DNA from 3 places in the Ligilactobacillus sp. JN-6 (Y).1 genome. Region 3 is predicted to be linked to each of the others. Evidence: predicted binding sites of a transcription regulator. Region 3 holds the regulator's gene; each other region holds the start of a gene.
The links. Region 3 encodes Rex, which represses fermentation and respiration genes when NADH is low (regulators of the CRP and FNR family bind a similar motif). Its sites were predicted from a motif close to TTGTGAANTANTTCACAA; they were not measured.
Positions count from the first base shown of each region.

Region 1 (3,217 bases), 1.1 Mb from region 3:
TACTTAACATGCGTTTCATCGTCAGTAATTACGGCGTACGGTGTAACTTCTGAACCTGTCCCGGACGTTGTCGGGATAGCAACCATCTTGGTATGTGTCTGGTGCTTAAAGGTTACGATCCTTTTTCTTATATCCATGAATTTCTGTTGTAATTTGACAAACAAAGCACTGACTTTGTCATAGTCGTCTAAGAATCCTTCCTTATCATAAGAATATTCGTAAATATACCGGGCGATCTTAGCCGCATCAAGAGCAGATCCACCACCAATAGCAATGATCGTATCCGGTTTAAACTGATGCATCTGTTTTGCAATTTCAATAGTTTGGCTCAAAGTCGGATCTGGATCGACAGTTCCATAAAGTGAGATCTTAACTTGTTCAGGTCTAAGTTCTAACTGCGAATATACTTTATCAACAAAGCCAAACTGGACCATACCGGGGTCAGCAACAACGAAGGCCTTCTCCAGTTCAGGCATTTCTTGTAAATAAGTGACGGAGTCTTTTTCAAAGAAGATATTTTCTGGCAAACGGACCCATTGTGGACGATTGCGCCGTTTAGCGATCGTTTTAATATTAAGCAGATCTTCTGTCGACAAGTTATGTGACAATGAATTATCCCCCCAAGAACCTGTTCCGAGTGTCAAACTAGCCCGCATTGCATCGGTATAAATATCGCCGATACCACCCAATGAATCAGGCTGATTGACTAAGATCCGAGAAACTTCGGTCCGGTTAGCAAATTCCTTGATGAATGGGTCAGCTTGGGTCCCAACTTGAATTGCGGCATTATGACCTGCACCCTGATAACTGAGCAGTTCGCATACGATCTGAACCCCTTCTTCCCTGTCTTTTGCGCGATAAACAGAGATCATTGGACATAATTTTTCAGAAGATAGTTTTTCACCGATGTTTTTCCGATCCAATTCAAACATTAAAACATCTTTGTCTGCAGGCATCTTGATCCCTGCATGGTCTGCGATCCAATGTGCAGGCTTACCAGCGATTTGACCATTCACACCGTGCTTTTCATTAAATACAAAGTCTGCTAATTTTTGATAATCTTTTTTAGGGACCAAGTAAGCGCCACGATCTTGCATCTTTTGTAACCACTCATCGTAGATCGGTGCTTCAACCACGGCTGAGTTTTCTGTCGCACAGATCATCCCGTTGTCAAAACGCTTAGATAACAATAGGTCTTCAACAGCACGATCTACCCTGGCGGTATGGTCGATAAAGACTGGACCATTACCTGCACCAACACCAAGAGAAGGATTACCAGAACTCAACGCTGCGTTGACCATGCCGGGACCACCAGTTGCCAAGATAGTAGCAATATTTTGGTTTTTGATCAAACCAGTGGTATTTTCCAGTGAAGGAGTTTCGATCCACTGAATAATGTTTTCAGGAGCACCTGCTTTAATGGCTGCATTATACATAATCTGCGCAGCATGCATTGAACATTTTTGAGCTTGTGGATGAAAAGAAAAGACGATCGCGTTTCTGGTTTTCAATGCTAAGATAGCCTTAAACATCACTGTCGATGTTGGGTTAGTCGTTGGTATGATCCCAGCAATAACTCCTAGAGGCGCAGCAATTTTAATACTACCGCGGATCACATCATCTTCAATGATCCCAACGGTTTTATCGTTTTTGATCGTATGGTAAATATTTTCTGTAGCAAAACGGTTTTTCGTATCTTTATCTTCAACTACACCACGCTGAGTCTCATCAACAGCTTCATGTGCTAATGTTAACGAATTTTCCGAGCCTGCTAAAGCCATTGCAGCAACTATCTTATCAACTTCTTCTTGCGTAAAACCGCTATACTCCTCTTCGGCTTTAACAGCTTTGTTAACTAATTTCCCCGTATATTCGTTAGCTTTTCCTTGTGTATCGAGTGGATCTTTAATGACTTTACCCTGATTCTTTTCTGCCGTTTTCATAATTTAATATCCTCCAACACCATTTTTTATTATTCTTGTTGTGAAATATTTCACTTGTTATAATATCTCATTCTCAGAAAATTTTCAAGCTATTCTGACAATGTTTTTTGAATTATTTTTTGAAAACGCTTAATTTATTCGTCCGCCATATCCCTGATTTAAAGGCAAATAAAGCAGAGAAAAAGCTTGCTTTTGTATTTAAACAATGTGATGTAAACAAATCAATAAACATCAGTATTTTTACATTTTGAGAAATAGGCGAACAAATTTCACACTTTATGTTAACGTTTTCACATGTATTTAACTAAAAAGAACACGAAACCAACCACTTCAAAAAGCGGGAAATTTCGTGTTCCTTTTATCTAACGAGAGCATCCGAGCTCAAGCCCTTATTTTCTTCTCTCCAAGCTCCTTAAATCAGGCACCACGTTGTTCTTGCTCATCATTAAGTTTAGCGATCTTGCCTTGCTCGATATATACAGCCAAGATCGACATGTCAGCAGGATTTACGCCACTGATCCGTCCTGCCTGAGCCAGCGTTTCTGGACGGATCTTCTCCAACTTCTGCCGTGCCTCTGTAGCGATACCATCGACAGCGGCATAATCAAGACGATCAGGGATCTTTTTGGCTTCCATCCGTTTTAGTTTTTCAACTTTTTGCATGGACTTCTTAATATAGCCTGCATATTTCAGTTGGATCTCAATTTGTTCAATACTTTGTTGTTCCAATTCCTTTTCTGGAGCAGGGATAAATTCCAAAAGATCCTTATATTTGACGTATGGACGTTTCAAAAAGTCACTGGCCAAAATACCATCTCTTAGTTCATGCTCACCGTGTTCTTCCAAATAAGCATTGACCTTGTCATTTGGTTTGATACGAATGCTTGTCAAACGTTGTATCTCGGCTTCAATAATTTGCTTTTTATTTTCAAACTGCGCATATCTTTCATCCGAGATCAAGCCAATTTCATGGCCTAGATCGGTTAAACGCAAATCTGCATTATCATGTCGTAAGATCAAGCGATATTCGGCACGTGAAGTTAACAAACGGTATGGTTCGCTGGTTCCTTTTGTAACCAGATCATCTATCATCACGCCAATATAAGCATCGCTACGTTTCAAGGTAATTTCATCTTTGCCTAAGGCGCGCCGACCAGCATTGATACCAGCAACGATCCCCTGGCCAGCTGCTTCTTCATAGCCGGAAGTGCCATTAGTCTGACCAGCCGTATACAACCCAGAAACTAATTTTGTTTCAAGAGTCGGTCTCAACT
Region 1 covers NZ_CM176599.1:704,723-707,939, forward strand. The annotation lists gene adhE (bifunctional acetaldehyde-CoA/alcohol dehydrogenase) at 1-1,943, opposite strand, end outside; gene mnmG (tRNA uridine-5-carboxymethylaminomethyl(34) synthesis enzyme MnmG) at 2,361-3,217, opposite strand, start outside.
Region 1: the regulator Rex is predicted to act here: its motif matches at 1,982-1,999, upstream of adhE (bifunctional acetaldehyde-CoA/alcohol dehydrogenase).

Region 2 (3,217 bases), 780 kb from region 3:
TAATGCTGCAACCATCCCAGTTCCACCGGAACCGATGATCACTAAGTCATAGTTATCCTTTAATTTTGCTAAATCTGTTGGCTTAAAAATATATTTCGCCATTTTTTAATTTCCTCCCCTATAAAGTAGGAATCATGTTCTTTGTTGACCCGGTAAGTCAGGATCGTTACCTGACTTCCACCTTGTTTATAGTCGGGTTCCGTGTGGCAGAAGGTTCCACCTAGCTAATTTCCCCACTACATTGCAAAAAGAGCAATATGGCGGAGAGATCTGCTAGTGCTCACTTTCTAAGCGCCACACTTCACTCTGTTTTCTTAGTTAGGTTCCATGAAGCAGAAAGTTCCGCCTACCCCAGTCTAGTCATACAATGCGATTTTGGCGCTGTATGACTAGACTACGATAATGCCCACTTTCTGCCGCTTCACTCTACCCTGTTTTTAGATATTCGTCATCTTTAACGGGTCTACCCATTCATCAAACTGTTCTTCTGTTAACTTGCCTGATGCCAAGGCTGCTTCTTTTAATGTCGTGCCGTTCTTGTCTGCATCCTGTGCAATTTTGGCACTATCATGGTAACCAATATGTGGTGACAAAGCTGTCACAGTCATCAAAGAATTTTTAACTAATTCAGTCATTCTTTCTTGATTAACTGTTAATCCGTGTATCATCTTGTCAGCAAAACCTGTAATCGTCCCTGTTAATAAATCAGCCGATTCAAGGAATGCTTGGATCAAAACAGGTTTGTAAACATTCAGCTGAAAATTACCTTGTGAGGAAGCCATGTCTACAACAACGTCATTTCCGATGACACGAACGGCTGCCATTGTAATTGCTTCAGCTTGCGTTGGATTGACCTTCCCTGGCATGATAGATGACCCTGGTTCATTAGCTGGAATATTCAATTCACCATAAGCTGAACGCGGTCCACTAGCTAAGAAACGAACATCATTAGCGATCTTCATACAATCTGCAGCCAAGGTCTTCATTGCACCATGAACAACATTCAAGCCTGAGTGTGCTTCCAAGCCATAGAATTTATTTGTATCTGCGTCAAACTTCAGACCATAAATTTCACTCACTTTGTCTGCGATGTTTGCAGCAAAATGTGGGTCCGCATTCAAACCAGTCCCAACAGCAGTTCCACCCATAGGGAATTCAAGTAAAGTATCATCTAATTTTTGCAAGTATGACAGATCATGTTCTAACATGCTGACCCAACCACTAACTTCTTGTCCAAATGTCAACGGTGTTGCGTCCTGCAAATGAGTCCGGCCGACTTTAACTACCTTCCAATACTTGTCTCGCTTAACTTTTAATTCATCGATCAAATGACTAACTGCTTTTTCCAGATCTTTGACAGCCACACTGGCAGTCATATTCATTGCTGTTGGAAAAATATCATTAGAGCTTTGTCCACGGTTAACATCGTCATTAGGTAAGATCTCTGTGCCATCACCTAATTTAGTTGCTAGACGTGCAACAACTTCATTGACATTCATATTCGTCTGAGTACCCGAACCAGTTTGATACACTTTAAGTGGAAAATCAGCACGCAATTTTTCATCAGAAAGATCCAACAAAGAATCTACAGCTTTGATAATAGGCCCAGTTTTTTCTTCAGGCAATTGGCCTTCTTTTTCATTTGATTGAGCAGCGGCCTTTTTGATCTGTAAAAGTGCTTTGATAATTTCTAACGGAATGTAACTGCCTGTCGGAAAGTTATTTCTACTCCGTTCGGTCTGGGGTCCCCATAAAGCAGCTGCAGGTATTTCAACTTTTCCTAGTGTGTCTTCTTCTATTCTAATATCTTTAGCCATAATACTTGACCTCCTATAATGTCTTATATTACATAACAACAAAAGTCAGAACTTCTACATGATCACGTTTATCATTTTTAAATAAAATCACCCGGTTTAAATTTTTATGTGTTAATTTATTCACATAAACTAGTAAAAACTAAAATGGGCACTCCTTTCTTTACAATTTAATAATAGCGGTGAAAATAGCGTATAGTCAAACGTAACAGGAGTTATAATTTTAATTTATGACTCTGTTAAACTAGGCATTTGTCACTTAATTTTCACAGATATAGTTTTATACAATAAAAAATAATTATTTTTTCACAATATTTAAAAAGCCAACAGGCTCCTTCCTCTTGGCTTGTTCATTAACTTTTTAGTTTATCTTTGATCTTTAATAACTGGGTGACAAGTTCCCATTCCCGGTCCTTTAAAAGATAATTTTTCCTAGTGACAATTGAAATATTGAATTTTTCAGCAAACGTAGCTGTCAGCGGGGTACTCTTTAACTTATCTCCTAAAGCGACCGCGTCTCCTACAAGTAATGCGACCCCCGAATTTTGTTCAACCATCCTTTTTAAAATTGAAATGCTTTGAGTCTTAAAAACAATATTTGGCGTAAACCCTACCTCATTTGAATAATGTTCCAAAACTTGCCGGTGGATGAATTTACTATCCAATGTTATGAACTTCTCATTCTTTAGATCCGCGAAAGATATTTGATCATACTTTTTTAACCAGTGCTTATTTGAAGAAATAATTGCAAAATCTCTGTCGGTGATCTTAGTTGCGGCTAGTCGCGAGTCGTTTATTGGTGCAAAACTACCCAGCAAAGCAATATCTATCTTTCCGTTCAAAAGATCATTTGTCAATTGCTCAGAACCTGATTCATCCACAACTAAGCTTTGCAACAAACTGTTTTCACTCAATTCAGGAGCTATTAGTGGTAAATACAGATTCCCGATAATCGGAGGCAGGCCAAACCTTATTTTCTCTTTAGAAAAATTATCGATCTCAACGGTGGCAAGGTGTACTTCATTCAAAATTTTATCCGCATGCTCGTATAATATTTTTCCCGAAGGCGTTATTTTCAAGAAATTTTGTGAGTGATCTCGGGACACAAGCTGCGTTTGTAAGCTATTTTCCAACCGTTTGATCGCTAAAGTCACAGTTGGCTGTCTAACGTCAAAGTGCCTTGCAGCTTCAGTAAAACTGCCAACTTTACACAGATAGCAAAAGTAATTTAAATCGTTTAATTTCATCCTGACCCTCCAGCAAATCGGACAAATATTGAACAGTACCAGTTCAAAACAAAATCAGTATTTAATTTAAGGGACCTTTAATTATGTAACAGCAACAATACCTATGAACATTGTAGCAAACTTACACTTCTTTAAAACAATTTATTATACTAAAAA
Region 2 covers NZ_CM176599.1:981,107-984,323, reverse strand. The annotation lists gene AC3XNE_RS04610 (flavocytochrome c) at 1-102, opposite strand, end outside; gene AC3XNE_RS04605 (class II fumarate hydratase) at 438-1,817, opposite strand; gene AC3XNE_RS04600 (LysR family transcriptional regulator) at 2,168-3,061, opposite strand.
Region 2: the regulator Rex is predicted to act here: its motif matches at 1,926-1,943, upstream of AC3XNE_RS04605 (class II fumarate hydratase).

Region 3 (3,217 bases):
ACTTTTTGTCACTCTCTTTGTCTGAGTGCTAATTTTCTTAGAAAATATGCTATAATGTCTGAAGCAGTACAAAGGAGTCATCTAATTGAAACTAAAATCTAATTCATTAAGTCTTTTTTTAGGGTATTTCATCTTAGTCCTTATCCAACAAGTAGCCTTCCACTTTATTCACAATAATGATATTTTATATCCAGTGCAGACCACCCTTAGTCTTCTCGGAGCACTTGGTTTGATCTGGTCAATGCATCATTTCAAATATACTAATCTATTGGAAGATAAGAAAACTGGTTTTTGGAAGTCGCTTCTATGGTCGCTTAGCGGCACGGTCGGACTTTTAATTACTCAAAGGATCTTCCTTTGGTTTGAGGCTGCTATCCTTCATCAGCCGGCAGTTTCCGAAAACACTAGCCAATTAATGGCAGTAGCCGCCAAGTATCCGTACTATATACTGGTAATTGTGATCACAGAACCACTTATCGAGGAACTGATCTTCCGTAAGGTTTTATTTGGAAATTTTGTCTTTTGGTTTAGGCCATGGCAAACAGCAATACTTTCCAGCCTACTTTTTGCATTAGGTCATGGGGATGGTCATTTTTTGACCTATACCGCTATTGGTTTGATACTCTGTTTCATTTACCAAAAGACAGGTAGGATCCAGACTTCCATGCTTTCGCATATTTTAATGAACCTTTTTGTTTTATTTATCCACTAAAAAAATCGTAGAGATTTGCTATAGCTAGTAGGTCTCTACGATTTTTTTAAAACTGTCTCCATCAATGGTCTCACTTTTCTAAATTATTGATCGACATGATTTAAGAAATAAATCAAAGTTTGTAATTCATTGGTTAAATCGACATTTTGGATCCGTACATTATCTTGAACAGTCACACGTAAAGGCGTAAAGTTCAAAATACCTTTAACACCAGCAGAAACAAGTTCATCAGTAACACGTTGTGCGACTGGAGAAGGGACGGTTAAAATAACAACTTCTATCTGTTGTTCAACTAATTGTTCCTTCATTTCACTCATGGGGTAAATTGGAACACCGCTTTGAATAGTGCCGGTGATCCGGTCATCAATGTCGAAAGCTGCACTGATCCTTACATTGTTACTGCCATGGAAATTATAATTCAACAACGCGTGTCCTAAATTACCTACACCGATCAGCCCAACATTAGTCAACTTGTCTTGGTTCAACGTCTTCTTAAAGAAGTCTAAGAGACTTTTAACGTCATAACCGTAACCCCTTTTCCCTAGTGCACCAAAATACGAAAAATCACGTCTGATCGTTGCAGAATCAACCTTAACTGCTTCAGCTAATTCAGTTGAAGAGATCCTTTTCTTACCGGAATTAAATAATATACCTAAATAGCGATAGTAAATTGGCAATCTTTTAGCCGTTGCTCTAGGTATTTTTGCATTCACCATTTTTATGCCCCTTTCACAAATACTCACGTAAGTAATTTTACCATATAAAATTTCACAATCAAACAAAAAGTTCATTAGTTCACAACTTAATTGGAAAAATTTAAATTTACAACGATATATTGCAAGGTATGCTAAAATGGTTTAGTAGAATAAAAATAGGCAGGTGAAATTTTTATGCTTTTATTACAAGTCCAACAAGTAGCTCGTATTTTTGCTGGAGATCCACTTTTTCAAAACGTAAACCTGAATATCCAAGACAATTCGCGGATCGCTCTTGTCGGGCCGAACGGAGCTGGTAAATCTACATTGATCAAAATGATCACTGGTGAAAATGAACCTGACGAAGGACAAATCGTTGGACGAAAAGGATTGACCATCGGTTACTTAGCCCAGGATACCGGCTTAGAATCTGAAGATACCATTTACAATGAAATGTTAAAAGTCTTCTCGGGCTTGATCAAAATGGAACAACAGATCCATGAATTAGAAAATAAGATCGCCAAAAGTAAAGATCATACTTCTGGAACTTATCAATCTTTATTAAAACAATATGACCAAACGGTGCACGATTTTGAAGCACAAAATGGTTATGGCTACCAAGCAGAGATCCGTTCGGTACTTCACGGTTTTAATTTTGAAGAAGCAGATTTTGACAAAAAAATATCTTCTTTGTCAGGTGGGCAAAAGAGACGCCTCGCTTTGGCTCGTTTGCTTCTTGAAAAAAGAGATCTACTGGTCTTGGACGAACCAACAAACCACCTAGACATTGAAACATTACAGTGGCTGGAAAATTATCTCCAAGGATATCCAGGAGCTTTGTTACTCGTTTCTCATGATCGTTATTTCCTTGACAAGATCGTTACAGAAGTCTGCAACATTAGTCACAAGCGAGCTAAAACATACCCTGGAAATTACACTTCGTTTGTGAAGCAAAAAAAAGAAGATCAAAAACAAGCTTGGAAGGATTATGAAAAACAGCAGGTTGAGATCAACAAGCTGCAAGATTTTGTTAACAAAAACTTAGTTCGTGCTACAACCAGTAAACGTGCTCAAAGCCGCCAGAAGCAATTGGACAAGATGGAACGTCTTCAAAGGCCAGAAGGTGATGAAAAAGGACCACACTTTTCTTTCACTCCAAGCTTAAAAAGTGGTTCTGTTGTGTTAACAGTCTCCGATGGTTATATTGGCCATGATGCCCACACGATCTCTGGACCGATCAATGTTGAATTGCGCAAAAATAAAGTTTTAGCGGTCGTCGGCCCAAACGGGATCGGTAAATCAACTTTATTAGAAAGTATTATTGGACAGATCCCTTTCGTTTCAGGTACCGCAAAGTTTGGTGCTAATGTTCAATACGGATACTACGATCAGGAACAGCAAGGTTTGCATGCGCAAAAAACAGTCCTAAATGAACTGTGGGATGAACATCCAACTACACCAGAAAAAGATATCCGTTCTCTCTTAGGTGGCTTTTTATTCAGAGGGGAAGATGTAAAAAAAATTGTCCGGAATTTGTCTGGCGGTGAAAAAGCGCGTCTTCTTTTGACTAAGTTAGCTATGCAGCATGATAATTTGTTGATCTTAGACGAACCAACGAACCACTTAGATATCAACAGTAAGGAAGTTCTTGAAAAAGCTATCCAAGACTTTACTGGAACAGTTCTTTTCGTTTCACATGACCGTTATTTTATTAATCAAACTGCTAATGAGATCATTGAGATCTCTCCGTCAGGCAGTACATTGTATTTAGGCAATTATGATTATTATATTGAGAAAAAAGAAGAACAAC
Region 3 covers NZ_CM176599.1:1,762,170-1,765,386, reverse strand. The annotation lists gene AC3XNE_RS08140 (CPBP family intramembrane glutamic endopeptidase) at 86-712, shown strand; gene AC3XNE_RS08135 (redox-sensing transcriptional repressor Rex) at 796-1,428, opposite strand; gene AC3XNE_RS08130 (ABC-F family ATP-binding cassette domain-containing protein) at 1,603-3,217, shown strand, end outside.